One region of the Streptomyces sp. NPDC047880 genome, then DNA from elsewhere that is predicted to be linked to it. Evidence: riboswitches for the same ligand, from Rfam matches in the RefSeq annotation. Region 1 holds a riboswitch; each other region holds the start of a gene.
The links. Region 1 has a riboswitch for cobalamin ahead of AB0937_RS04165 (cobalamin biosynthesis protein). Riboswitches for the same ligand answer to the same signal wherever they lie in the genome.
Positions count from the first base shown of each region.

Region 2: it holds a riboswitch for cobalamin, as region 1 does, so the genes downstream of both, AB0937_RS30280 (energy-coupling factor ABC transporter permease) here and AB0937_RS04165 (cobalamin biosynthesis protein) in region 1, are expected to answer to the same signal.
Region 3: it holds a riboswitch for cobalamin, as region 1 does, so the genes downstream of both, AB0937_RS22150 (ribonucleoside-diphosphate reductase subunit alpha) here and AB0937_RS04165 (cobalamin biosynthesis protein) in region 1, are expected to answer to the same signal.

Region 1 is NZ_JBEZOK010000002.1:55,868-60,095, forward strand. It holds gene AB0937_RS04150 (class II aldolase/adducin family protein) at 1-389, opposite strand, end outside; gene AB0937_RS04155 (inorganic phosphate transporter) at 687-1,940, shown strand; gene AB0937_RS04160 (hypothetical protein) at 1,972-2,193, shown strand; cobalamin riboswitch at 2,309-2,467, shown strand; gene AB0937_RS04165 (cobalamin biosynthesis protein) at 2,567-3,574, shown strand; gene AB0937_RS04170 (cobyric acid synthase) at 3,576-4,228, shown strand, end outside.
Region 2 is NZ_JBEZOK010000025.1:67,466-71,693, reverse strand. It holds gene AB0937_RS30290 (MFS transporter) at 1-245, shown strand, start outside; gene AB0937_RS30285 (serine/threonine-protein kinase) at 463-1,917, shown strand; cobalamin riboswitch at 2,046-2,231, shown strand; gene AB0937_RS30280 (energy-coupling factor ABC transporter permease) at 2,261-2,974, shown strand; gene AB0937_RS30275 (energy-coupling factor ABC transporter substrate-binding protein) at 2,971-3,339, shown strand; gene cbiQ (cobalt ECF transporter T component CbiQ) at 3,346-4,095, shown strand; gene AB0937_RS30265 (ATP-binding cassette domain-containing protein) at 4,092-4,228, shown strand, end outside.
Region 3 is NZ_JBEZOK010000014.1:183,271-187,498, reverse strand. It holds gene AB0937_RS22150 (ribonucleoside-diphosphate reductase subunit alpha) at 1-1,818, opposite strand, end outside; cobalamin riboswitch at 1,942-2,107, opposite strand; gene AB0937_RS22145 (GNAT family N-acetyltransferase) at 2,153-2,659, opposite strand; gene mctP (monocarboxylate uptake permease MctP) at 2,785-4,228, opposite strand, start outside.

The DNA.
Region 1 (4,228 bases):
GCCGTGGCGTGCACGGCGTGGGTGTGGACGACGGCCAGGGCGCCGGTCGTGCGGTAGACGGCGAGATGCATGGGCAGCTCGCTGGTCGGGACGAGGGTGCCGAGGACCTGCCGACCGTCCAGGCCGACGCCCGTCACGTCCTCCGGCGTCAGCCGGTCGTAGGGGACGCCCGACGGGGTGACCAGGACGGTGTTCCCGACGCGCACCGAGACGTTGCCGGACGTGCCGACGACGAGTCCCTCCGCTACCGTCCGGCGGGCCGTCGCGACGAGGTCGTCCCAGGCGCGTACCTCCTCGGGGCTTGCGGTCCTGCGGCGCGGCTCCCCCGCACCCGCCTCGTCCCCGGGCACGTCCGCCGTGCCCCGCTCGTCGCCTCGCCGCTCAGCCATGCCGCGATCCTGCCAGGCCGGGGCTCGCAGCGCTGCGGTGCGGGGGACTTCGGGGGCCTGCTTCGTACACAACCGCGGGGGCACCCCGTCGCGTGACCGGGATTCGTGCGACGGGTCACTCGTGCGGGTGAAACGGAACGCTCCCGGCGGTCGGCCGCCGGGGCGCCGGGCGGCCGTCCCGGGGCGGAACGCCGGCCCCCTGTTGCGGTCACCCCTGCGCCCCTCCCAGTTCATCTTCCGTTCACTCAGGTTCCCTACGTTCATCGAGCCAACAACCTCGAACGATTGCCTGGGTAAATGGAAAGCTTCTCGCTGATCCTCGCGATTGTGGTGGTAACCGCACTCGCGTTCGATTTCACGAACGGTTTCCACGACACCGCGAATGCGATGGCCACGACCATTTCCACGGGCGCCATGAAGCCCAAGGTTGCGGTGGCCATGTCCGCGGTCCTCAACCTGGTCGGCGCCTTCCTGTCCGTCGAAGTCGCCAACACGATCTCCAAGGGCCTCGTCGACGAGGCCGGCATCCGTCCCGAGGTCATCTTCGCCGCCCTGGTCGGCGCGATCCTCTGGAACCTGCTGACCTGGCTCGTCGGTCTGCCCTCCAGCTCCTCCCACGCCCTCATGGGCGGTCTGATCGGTGCCACGATCGCCTCGGCGGGCGTCGGCGCGGTGCACGGGGACGTGCTGGTCACCAAGGTGCTGATCCCGGCGATCGCCGCCCCGCTGGTCGCGGGCATCGCGGCGATGCTCGCCACGCGGCTGACCTACACGCTCGGCAGCAAGGCCGACGGCAAGGCGTCCAAGAAGGGCTACCGGGCCGGCCAGATCGCCTCCGCGGGCCTGGTCTCCCTGGCCCACGGCACCAACGACGCGCAGAAGACCATGGGTGTGATCACCCTCGCCCTGGTCGCCGGCGGCGCCGTGGCGCCCGACTCCGACCCGCCCATGTGGGTCATCCTCTCGGCGGGTCTCGCCATCGCGCTCGGCACCTACCTGGGCGGCTGGCGCATCATCCGCACCATGGGCAAGGGACTGACCGACCTCCAGCCGCAGCAGGGCTTCGCCGCCCAGACCTCCGCGGCCACGGTCATCCTGGCCTCCTCGCACCTCGGTTTCTCCCTCTCCACGACGCACTCCGTGTCCGGTTCGGTGATGGGTGCCGGTCTCGGCCGCAAGGGCGGCGTGGTCCGCTGGTCCACCGCGACGCGGATGTTCGTCGCGTGGGGTCTGACGCTGCCGGCGGCGGCCCTGGTGGGCGCTCTCGCCGAGTACGTCACCGGCTTCGGCAGCTGGGGCACCGCCGTGGTGGCCGTCTTCCTCGTCGCCTCCAGCGCGGCGATCTGGAAGCTGTCGCGGCGCGAGGTGGTCGACCACACCAACGTCAACGACACCGAGGACGTGGAGCCCGCGGGTGTGGTCACCACGGCGATCGCCGCCGTGACGCCGCCCCCGGCGGGAGGCACGGCCCCGGCCTCGGAGGACCCGGTCCCCTCGTTCCCGGCGCAGGCCACCGCCGAGCGCACGCCGACCACGACCACCACGGTCTGACCGCCACCGGTTACAAGGAAGAGTCTCCGATATGAAGATCGACTGGGCGGCCCTCGGCTCCGTCTTCGGCGTCAGCCTCGTGGTCACCGTGGCCCTCGTCGGCCTGTTCACCCTCGGCATCACTGGTCTCTCGCGCCGCGAGCGGGCGGTGGCGGAGGGCGGGTCCGCGAGCCTCGCGGTCACCGGCGCGTACGCGTGCTTCGCGGCGTGTGCGGCGGCCGTCGGATACGGGATCTATCTGATCGTGGCCTGAGCGCCCCACCGCACATCGTGTCCGCCGGGCGGCACGGGACTTGAGGTCCTGTGCCGCCCGGTCGTCGTGTGGGGCAGGGGGGATGTGGGGTTCTCCACACTCTCCCCTCGCAGGTCAAAGGCAAGTTGACGGCGGTTCCCGGCCGTGGTGGACTGCCGGGGCCAATACGGCGGCAGGAGAGGAAGCCGGTGCAAGTCCGGCGCGGTCCCGCCACTGTCACCGGGGTAGCGATCCCCGGGAGCCAGGAACTCTCACCGCCGGTCTCGTCGAACCAGGGCGTGGACACCCTGAGTGAGGACACATATCGCCATGCGCGGCTGCCGATCGAGGTTCACCACCCCACCCCTGCCCGCCCTCCTGGCCGGCTGAGACCATGGGTGCCGGTCGCGTCTTCGCGTACGGCGCCGCCGCCGGCCTGATCGGTGACCTGCTGCTCGGTGATCCTCGCCGGGGGCATCCGGTCGCCGCGTTCGGGCGGGCCGCGGGTGCCGTGGAACGGGTGCTGTGGCGGGACCACCGCGGGTGGGGTGCGCTGCACACCGCCGTGTGTGCCGGAGGGGCCGTCGCCCTCGGGTCCGTCGCCGCACGTGCCGTGCGCACCTCCCCCGTCGCCTCCGTCGCGCTGACCGGTGCCGCCACCTGGGCCGTCGTCGGGGGGACTTCACTCGCCCGGGAGGCACGGACGATCGGGCGGGCCCTGGAGGCCGGGGACGCCGAGGCGGCCCGGGCCCGGCTGCCGCACCTGTGCGGCCGCGATCCGCAGGCCCTCGACGCCGACGGCATGGCCCGGGCCGTGGTCGAGTCCGTCGCCGAGAACACGTCCGACGCGGTGGTGGGGGCGCTGGTGTGGGGCGCCGTCGGCGGGGTGCCGGGGCTGCTGGGCTTCCGGGCCGTCAACACCCTGGACGCGATGGTCGGGCACAAGTCGGCCCGTTACCGCCGCTACGGGTGGGCCTCCGCGCGGCTGGACGACCTCGCGGGGTGGCCGGGAGCGCGGCTGACCGCCGTGCTCGCCGCCCTGGCCGGGCCGGATCCGCGGGGGGCCGTGCGGGCGTGGCGGGCCGATGCGGCGAAGCATCCGAGTCCCAACGCCGGGCCCGTGGAAGCCTCGTTCGCGGGGGCGCTAGGGGTGCGGCTGGGCGGGACGCTCTCGTACGGCGGGCGGGTGGAGCACCGGCCCGTGCTGAACACACTGGGGCGTGCGGTCGGCACGCAGGACGTCGAGCGGGCCGTGCGGCTGTCGCAGCGCGTGACGTGGCTCGCGCTCGGGGTGTGCGCGGGCGCGCGGTTGCTGACGAGTGCGCGGTTGTCCAGGAGCGTGCCGTCGCTCGGGAGTGCGCCGTCGCTCAAGGGCGCGCGGTCGCTGAAGAGGGGGAAATGACATGAGCGGTGGGCTTCTCGTCGCCGGAACCACCTCCGACGCCGGCAAGAGCGTCGTGACCGCCGGGATCTGCCGGTGGCTGGTGCGCCAAGGCGTCAAGGTCGCGCCCTTCAAGGCGCAGAACATGTCCCTGAACTCCTTCGTGACCACGGAAGGGGCCGAGATCGGGCGGGCACAGGCCATGCAGGCGCAGGCCTGCCGCATCGAGCCGACCGCGCTGATGAACCCGGTGCTGCTCAAGCCCGGCGGCGAGCAGAGCAGTCAGGTCGTGCTGCTGGGCAAGCCGGTCGGGGAGATGAGCGCGCGCGGCTATCACGGCGGACGGCAGCAGCAGTTGCTCGGGACGGTGCTGGACTGTCTGGAGCAGTTGCGGGGCACGTATGACGCGGTGATCTGTGAGGGGGCCGGTTCTCCCGCCGAGATCAATCTGCGGCGGACGGACATCGTGAACATGGGAATCGCCCGGAACGCCGGGCTGCCCGTGCTCGTCGTCGGCGACATCGACCGGGGCGGGGTGTTCGCCTCGTTCTTCGGGACGGTGGCGCTGCTGTCGCCCGAGGACCAGCGTTGCGTCGCCGGGTTCCTCGTCAACAAGTTCCGCGGGGACGTCTCCCTGCTGGAGCCGGGCCTGGACATGCTGCACGGGCTCACCGG
Region 2 (4,228 bases), on a different contig from region 1:
TGCTCGTCGTGCCCGCCGCCCGGGCGTGGGTACCCGACCTCGCCGAGGAGGGCCGGCTCGGGCTCTACACCGGTGCTCTGTCGTCCGTCTCCGGGCTGATCGTCCTGGCCGGGAGCGCGGCCACCGGTCTCCTGCTCGATCCGGGCCTGCCGGCCGCCGTGCCGTGGCTGGTCCTCGCGGCCGTACCGGCCCTGGCGGTGGCGCTGTTGCCGCGCCGCGGGAAGGGCGCGGACGCCTCGGCCTGACACGGCTCCGGCCCCCGGCGGCAACCGGGCACGCCGAGGGGTCACCCCGGCGGGCGACTCGCCCGGCACCGGAATTCCCTGCCGGCACCCTCCGGAGACACCGCAGGGGAACTCGGTGGTCACGCCGCCCCAGTATCCTGGGTCGGCTGCGGCGCCCCCCACCAATCCCGGTGCGGAAGCGGGGAGTTCGGCCTGCGGCTACGACCTTCCCATACGCATGAGACGAGGACGAGTGCTGCTAGCGGGCCGCTACCGGATGGATGTTGAGATCGGGCGCGGTGGAATGGGAGAGGTCTGGCGTGCCTACGACACCACGCTCGCCAGAGCGGTGGCCCTCAAGCTGCTGCTGCCCCAGGACACCGACCCCACGGCGGCCTCCCGGTTCCGTCTGGAGGCTCAGACCGCCGGGCGTCTCAACCACCCCAACGTCGTGGGTGTCCTGGACTTCGGCGAGTACGACAACCGGCTGTACCTGGTGATGGAGCTGGTCGAGGGCGACAGCCTCGCCGGGGTGCTGGCCGGTTCCGGCGCACTGCCCGCCGAGCGGGTGGCCCGTCTCGCCGCGCAGGCGTCCGCAGGGCTCGCCGCCGCGCACGCGCAGGGCATCGTGCACCGGGACGTCAAACCCGCCAACCTGCTGCTGGACGCGGCCGGCACACTGAAGATCGGTGACTTCGGCATCGCGCGGTTCCTCGACGACCCCGGCGCCGCGCTCACCGCCACCGGGCAGATCATCGGCACCGGCCTCTACCTCGCCCCCGAGCGGGCCCTGGGCAAGCCCGCGGGGCCGGCCTCCGACATGTACTCCCTGGGCTGTGTGCTCTACCAGCTCCTCAGCGGACGCCCGCCGTTCGAGGCCGACACCGCCGTCGCCCTGCTCCACCAGCACCTCGACTCGGCTCCCGTGCCGCCCCGCGAGCTCGGGGTCGCCGGGCTTCCGCCGGCGTTCGAGAACTACCTCCTCGGTCTCCTCGCCAAGCAGCCCGGGGAACGGCCCACCGCCCAGCAGGCCGCCGAGTGGTTCGCCGGGGGCGCCTGGCGAGGCCTGCCCGAGCCGCTGCCGGAGGTCTCCCCGCCGCCGCGGTCCACCACCACGTCCACGGCGACGCCCGCCGGGCCGGGCCCGTACACCGCCGCCGAGACCGGCAGTCCGACCACGTACGCGCTGCCCGCGACCACGGGTCACCGCACCGCGGCCCGGGCGGCCCAGACGGGGCGCCCGGGACGCACGCGCGGACGCGGCGGCGCCGGCAACCGGTCGAGAGTGGCCGCGACGGCCGCCGCCGCGGCCCTCTTCCTCGCGGCGATGCTCCTCGGCATGCGCTGGTTCTCGCCCGACACGACCGCGGAGGGCACGGAGCCCGACGCGTCCCCGACGGCGAGCAGCCCTGCCGCCACGGCGTCCGAAGGCTCCGCCGATCAGCAGCCCGATCAACAGGCCGATCCGCAGGCCGACCCGGCGGCCGGCCCGGGGGCAGCCGACACGCCGGCCACCGGCACCGTGGCCGATGTCACTCCGTCCGCGTCGCCCTCGTCGCCGACTCCTGCCGCACCCGCGCCGAGTGCGGCGGCCCCGACCCAGGAGACGGGCGGCGAACCGGCGCAGCCGGAGCCGGAGACCCCGCGCCAGGGCGGTGAAGAGGGGGAGAGCGACGACGGGAGCGACGACTGACGCGGCCCCGGCGGCATGTGAGGGACCCCTGCCGGCGCGCAGGGAAACGGACGTGAGATGCGCCGGTGTGCGAACGGGCGCCCCCTCGCGCGCCCCTGGGGTGGCTTGTCATCGCCCTTATCCCGGCCTTATTGTCACCACGCCTTGGTGAACGGGAAATCCGGTGTGATGCCGGTGCGGCCCTCGCCACTGTGAATCGGGAAGTCCGGCTCCAGCCCTCACGGGCAGCCACTGGGTCCTCGTGACCCGGGAAGGCGGAGTCCGGGCGGTGGTACCCGTCAGCCAGGAGACCGGCCAAGGCGCGTCAACCATCCACGAGGTGCTGGAGAGGGTCTGCTGAGCCATGCACATTGCCGAGGGTTTCCTTCCTCCGGCGCACGCGGTCGCCTGGGGCGTCGCGTCGGCGCCGTTCGTCGTCCACGGGGTCCGGTCGCTCACCCGTGAAGTACGCGAGCACCCCGAGAGCACGCTGCTCCTCGGGGCGTCCGGTGCCTTCACGTTCGTCCTGTCCGCCCTCAAACTCCCGTCCGTCACGGGCAGTTGCTCGCACCCCACCGGCACGGGCCTGGGCGCGATCCTGTTCCGGCCGCCCATCATGGCCGTGCTGGGCACCATCACCCTGCTCTTCCAGGCGCTGCTGCTCGCGCACGGCGGCCTGACCACGCTCGGCGCCAACGTCTTCTCCATGGCGATCGTCGGGCCCTGGGCCGGGTACGCCGTCTACAAGCTGCTGCGGCGCTTCAACGCGCCGCTGATGGTGGCGGTGTTCTTCGCAGCGTTCGTCGCCGACCTGTCCACCTACTGCGTCACCAGCGTGCAACTGGCGCTCGCGTTCCCCGACCCGGGCAGCGGATTCCTGGGGGCGCTCGGCAAGTTCGGTTCCATCTTCGCCATCACCCAGATCCCGCTCGCGGTGAGCGAGGGCCTGCTGACCGTGCTCGTGATGCGGCTGCTGGTGCAGTCCAGCAAGGGTGAACTGACCCGGCTGGGCGTGCTCGTCGCCACCAAGCAGGCGCGGACCGGGACCGAGACGGAGACCGAGGCGGTGGCCCGATGAAGAAGAACACGAAGATCAATTTGCTGCTGCTGCTCGCCGTGGCCGCGCTCGCGGTGCTGCCCCTGGTGCTCGGGCTCGGCGACCACAAGAAGGAGCCGTTCACCGGCTCCGACGGTGAGGCCGAGACGGCGATCACCGAGCTGAAGCCGGACTACGAGCCGTGGTTCTCGCCGCTGTACGAGCCGCCGTCCGGCGAGATCGAGTCGGCGCTGTTCTCCCTCCAGGCGGCTCTCGGCGCCGGTGTCCTCGCCTACTACTTCGGCCTGCGCCGGGGCCGCAGGCAGGGCGAGCAGCGGGCCCTGGAGCGTGAGTCCGACGGTGCGCTGTCCGGTACCGCCGGGAAGTCCACCGAGGAACGGGACTGAGCCCGGGTGCTGCCGATCGACGCGGCGGCGCACGGCAGTCGCTGGCGCCGCCGCCATCCCGTGGACAAGGCCGTGCTCGGGCTCGGCCTCACCGTACTCGCGATCTCCCTGCCGCCCTGGCCGGGCGCTGCCCTGGTGCTCCTGGCGGCCCTGGTGGTGCTGCTGGGTCCGGCCGGTGTGCCCGGACAACGGCTGTGGCGGGCCTACCGGGTACCGCTGGGCTTCTGCGTGACGGGCGCGCTCACGCTGCTCGTCCAGGTGGGCGGGCCGGGCGGGTTCGTCGCCTTCGCCGCTGACGGGCCGGTCCGGGCCGGGGAGTTGCTGCTGCGCACCTCGGCGGCCTCCCTGGGCGTGCTGCTGTTCGCCTTCACCACGCCCATGTCCGACCTGCTGCCCCGGCTGGTCCGGGCCGGGGTCCCCGCTCCGGTCGTCGACGTCGCCCTCGTGACGTACCGGATGAGTTTTCTGCTGCTGGACTCCGTGCGCCGCATCCGGGAGGCCCAGGCGGCCCGGCTCGGGCACACCGGCCGGGCCGCGGAGTGGCGGTCCCTGGCCGGGCTCGGCGCCACCGCGTTCGTCCGGGCCTTCGACCGGGCCACCCGCCTCCAGGCCGGGCTCGCCGGGCGCGGCTACGACGGCACCCTGCGGGTCCTGGTGCCCGAGGCCCGGGTCTCCGTCCGCTTCACGGCGGCCAGTTGCGCGCTGCTCGCAGCGGTGGCCGTCCTCACCCTCGTACTGGAAAGGCCGCTGACATGAGCGAGCCCGCCCTCGTCGCCCTGCGGGGCGCGTCCTTCGCCTATGAGGACGGCCCGGCCGTGCTCAGCGGCCTCGACTTCGAGATCCGCGAGGGCCGTGCTCTCGCGCTGCTCGGCCGCAACGGCAGCGGCAA
Region 3 (4,228 bases), on a different contig from region 1:
CGGGGCGATCGCGAGGAGCAGCGAGTTGCGCATGCCGGTCGTGGCGACGCGCTCGCGCAGGGCCGCCCAGCGCTCCGGCCAGGTCAGCTCCGCGTCATAGTGGTCGGGGTGCAGTACGCCCCGGGCCGTACGGGTCTTCTCCCAGGCCGGCAGCGGGCCGTTGCGCTCGGCGAGGTCGGCGGAGGCCTCGTACGCGGCGAGCATGATCCGCTCGGCGATGCGGGTGGACAGGGCCTTGGCCTCCGGCGCGTCGAAGGGCAGGCGCAGCTTGAAGAAGACGTCCTGGAGGCCCATCGCGCCGAGTCCGACCGGACGCCAGCGGGCGTTGGAGCGGCCCGCCTGCTCGGTCGGGTAGAAGTTGATGTCCACGACCCGGTCGAGGAACGTCACGGCCGTGCGGACGGTCTCGTCCAGCCGCTCCCAGTCGATGTCCCCGCCGGTCACGAACGCGCCGAGGTTCACCGAGCCCAGGTTGCAGACCGCTGTCTCCCCGTCGTCGGTGACCTCCAGGATCTCCGTGCAGAGGTTGGAGGAGTGCACGACGTGGCCGGGCTCGGCCGTCTGGTTGGCGGTGCGGTTGGCGGCGTCCTTGAAGGTCATCCAGCCGTTGCCGGTCTGCGCGAGGGTGCGCATCATGCGGCCGTACAGCTCACGGGCGGGCAGGGTCTTCTTCGCGAGGCCCTGCGCCTCGGCCGCCCGGTACGCGGCGTCGAACTCCTCGCCCCACAGGTCGACCAGCTCGGGCACGTCCGAGGGGGAGAACAGCGACCACTGCGCGTCGGCGTTCACGCGCCGCATGAACTCGTCGGGCACCCAGTGCGCGAGGTTCAGGTTGTGCGTACGGCGGGCGTCCTCGCCGGTGTTGTCGCGCAGCTCCAGGAACTCCTCGATGTCGGCGTGCCAGGTCTCCAGGTAGACCGCGGCGGCGCCCTTGCGCCTGCCGCCCTGGTTCACGGCGGCGACCGAGGCGTCCAGGGTCTTCAGGAACGGGACGATGCCGTTGGAGTGCCCGTTGGTGCCGCGGATCAGTGAACCGCGGGCGCGGATGCGGGAGTAGGCGATGCCGATACCGCCGGCGTGCTTCGACAGCCGGGCCACCTGGTGGTACCGGTCGTAGATGGAGTCCAGTTCGTCCTGGGGGGAGTCCAGGAGGTAGCAGGACGACATCTGGGGGTGCCGGGTGCCGGAGTTGAAGAGCGTGGGGGAGGAGGGGAGGTAGTCGAGGCGGCTCATGAGCCGGTAGAGAGCCGCGACCTCGTCCACCGCGCGTGCGGTGTCGTCCTCGGCGAGGCCGCTCGCCACCCGCAGCATGAAGTGCTGGGGCGTCTCGACGACCTTGCGGGTGTGCGGGTGGCGCAGCAGGTAGCGGCTGTGCAGGGTGCGCAGGCCGAAGTAGCCGAAGCGGTCGTCGGCCGCACGGTCGATCAGCGCGTCGAGACGGGCGGCGTGGACGCGCACGAACTCAGCGGTGCGGTCGGCGATGAGCCCCTCGCGATGGCCGACGGCGACGGACTCGGTGAAGGACGTGACGCCCTGCGAGGCGGCCTCTTCGCGGATGCCGATGGCCAGCAGCCGGGCGGCCAGCCGGGAGTAGGCGGGGTCCTCGGAGATCAGACCGGCCGCGGCCTCCGTCGCCAGTTCCCGCAACTCCCGCTCGTCCGCCTGCGCGGACCGGCCGCGCAGCGCGGCGGCGGCGACCCTGTCGGGGTCGGCGTCGGGGAGGTCGGCGGTCAGCTCGCTCAGGGTCCGCAGCAGCGCGGCACCGGGGGCGTCGTGCTCCTCTTCGGCTGAGACCGGCTCGGCTGGCGCGATGGTCACGTGGGGCTCTCCCTCGCTCGGCACGGGGGCCTCGTCGAGGGCAGGCGGCAGCACGCGAGCGCACGCGGCGTCGCGTCCACCGGCCCACTCCACGAGGCCCGGACGTCAGGGCACACCGGCCGGGTGGCCGGGTGCGCTGTCGGCAGGTCCTCGGACTGACCCCTGTGCAGGGCGCTCCCCGGGAACGCGGGGGTTCCGGGAACAGACATGCACAAGTACACCGTTGCGGGACAGTTCCGGATTCGCACCGGATTCCCCTGCGGCGACAGCGAGCATGAGCATACATCTTGTGCCGGGTTCGGACGGCACCCCCAGATGTTGTGTCATGCTGGTTTCAGAGCGTCAACTCATAGGTGAGAAGAGTGATGTCATCTTGCTCCGGGAGGGGGTTCCAGTCCCGCTCGGGTGTGCGAGTGAAGCCCAGCCGTTCGTAGATGCGGTGGGCCGCGTGCATGGTGCGCTGGGTCGACAGCACGACGCTCCGGCAGCCCGGGGTGGCCCGTGCCCGGTCGACGCAGGAGCGCACGAGGGCCTCGCCGACTCCTTGCCCGCGGGCCGCGTGCGAGACGGCGAGCATGCGGATCTCGGCCTCTCCGGGGCCGGCTATGTCGGCCATGGGGCCGCCGGACGGGACGAAGGTGACGCCCCCGAGCACGCGGCCGTCCCTGAGCGCGGCCAGGACCTCCGCGGAGGCCGCCCGTCCGGCGACGTCCCGCAGCACGTGCAGGTACGCGTCGCTCTCGCCGAAGTCGAGGAGGTCGTCCTGAAGGTAGGCCTGGGCGGTGATGGTGCCGAGTTCGTCGTGTTCAGCGGGTTCGACGGGGCGGATCAGGAGGTCCATGGCGTGAGTGTGCACGACAGCGGGCCGCCGTTGTACGCGATCTCGGCGGCCCGCTGCGGGTGTTGTGTGGTTGTTCGCGCCCACGCGGCGGAGCCGCATGGTGATGCGGCTCCGCGCCCTTCAGGTCAGTGGGCTGAACCGGCGGTGGCAGGCGGGAGCTCCACCTGGACGCCGGGGTCGCCCGCGTCCGCCGTGTAGTCCTCCGGCTTGGTCTCGTCGATGCCGTCGGGGGCCTTCAGGGCCTTCAGGACGAAGGTCAGGACCACCGTCACCACCACGTTCAGGACGAACGCCGTGAGACCGATGTAGCCGATCTCCCCGATGCCCGGGATCTCCTTCGCGGAACCGCCGAAGTGCTTCTGCGTCGGGGAGGCCACGCCGTACGCCGCGACCGTGCCGTAGATCATGCCGACCGCCCAGCCCGCGAGCAGGGCCCAGCGGTGGAACCAGCGGGTGAACAGGCCGCCGACCAGGGCCGGGAAGGTCTGCAGGATCCAGATGCCGCCCAGCAGCTGGAAGTTGATGGCGACCGTCTTGTCCATGGTGAGGACGAAGGCCAGGGCGCCGACCTTCACCAGCAGGGAGACCAGCTTGGAGACCTTGGTCTCCTGCGCCGGAGTGGCGTCCGGCTTGATGAAGTCCTTGTAGATGTTGCGGGTGAAGAGGTTCGCGGCCGCGATGGACATGATGGCCGCCGGCACCAGCGCGCCGATGCCGATCGCCGCGAACGCCACGCCCGCGAACCAGTCCGGGAACATCGTCTCGAACAGCTGAGGGATCGCCAGCTGACCGTTCTGCACCTTGATGCCGGCCGCGATCGCCATGAACCCGAGCAGCGCGAGCAGGCCCAGCATCAGCGAGTACAGCGGCAGGATCGTGGTGTTGCGGCGGATCACCTCACGGCTCTTCGAGGACAGCGTCGCCGTGATCGAGTGCGGGTACATGAACAGGGCCAGGGCGGAGCCCAGCGCCAGCGTGGCGTACGTCCACTGGCCCGGCTCGGCCGGTGTCAGCGCCCCGCGCGGCGCGCCCGTCGCCGGGTTGGTCTGGCTGTACGCCTCACCGGCCTTGGCGAAGATCTCGTCGAAGCCGCCCAGCTTGATCGGGATGTAGATGATCGCCACCGCGATGACGATGTAGATCAGCGTGTCCTTCACGAACGCGATGAGCGCGGGGGCCCGCAGGCCCGACGAGTACGTGTAGGCCGCCAGCACGCCGAACGCGATCAGCAGCGGCAGGTCCTTGATGAACCAGTTGGTGTTCTCGCCGCCGCCGACGCCCATCACGTCCAGCACGGCCTGGATGCCGACCAGTTGGAGGGCGATGTACGGCATCGTCGCCAGGATGCCGGTCACGGCCACCGCCAGCGACAGGCCCTTCGAGCCGAAGCGTCCGCGCACGAAGTCCGACGTCGTGACGTACCCGTGCTTGTGGGACACCGACCACAGGCGCGGCAGGAAGGTGAAGATCAGCGGGTACACCAGGATCGTGTACGGCACGGCGAAGAACCCCGCCGCGCCCGCCGCGTAGATCGCCGCCGGCACGGCGACGAAGGTGTACGCCGTGTAC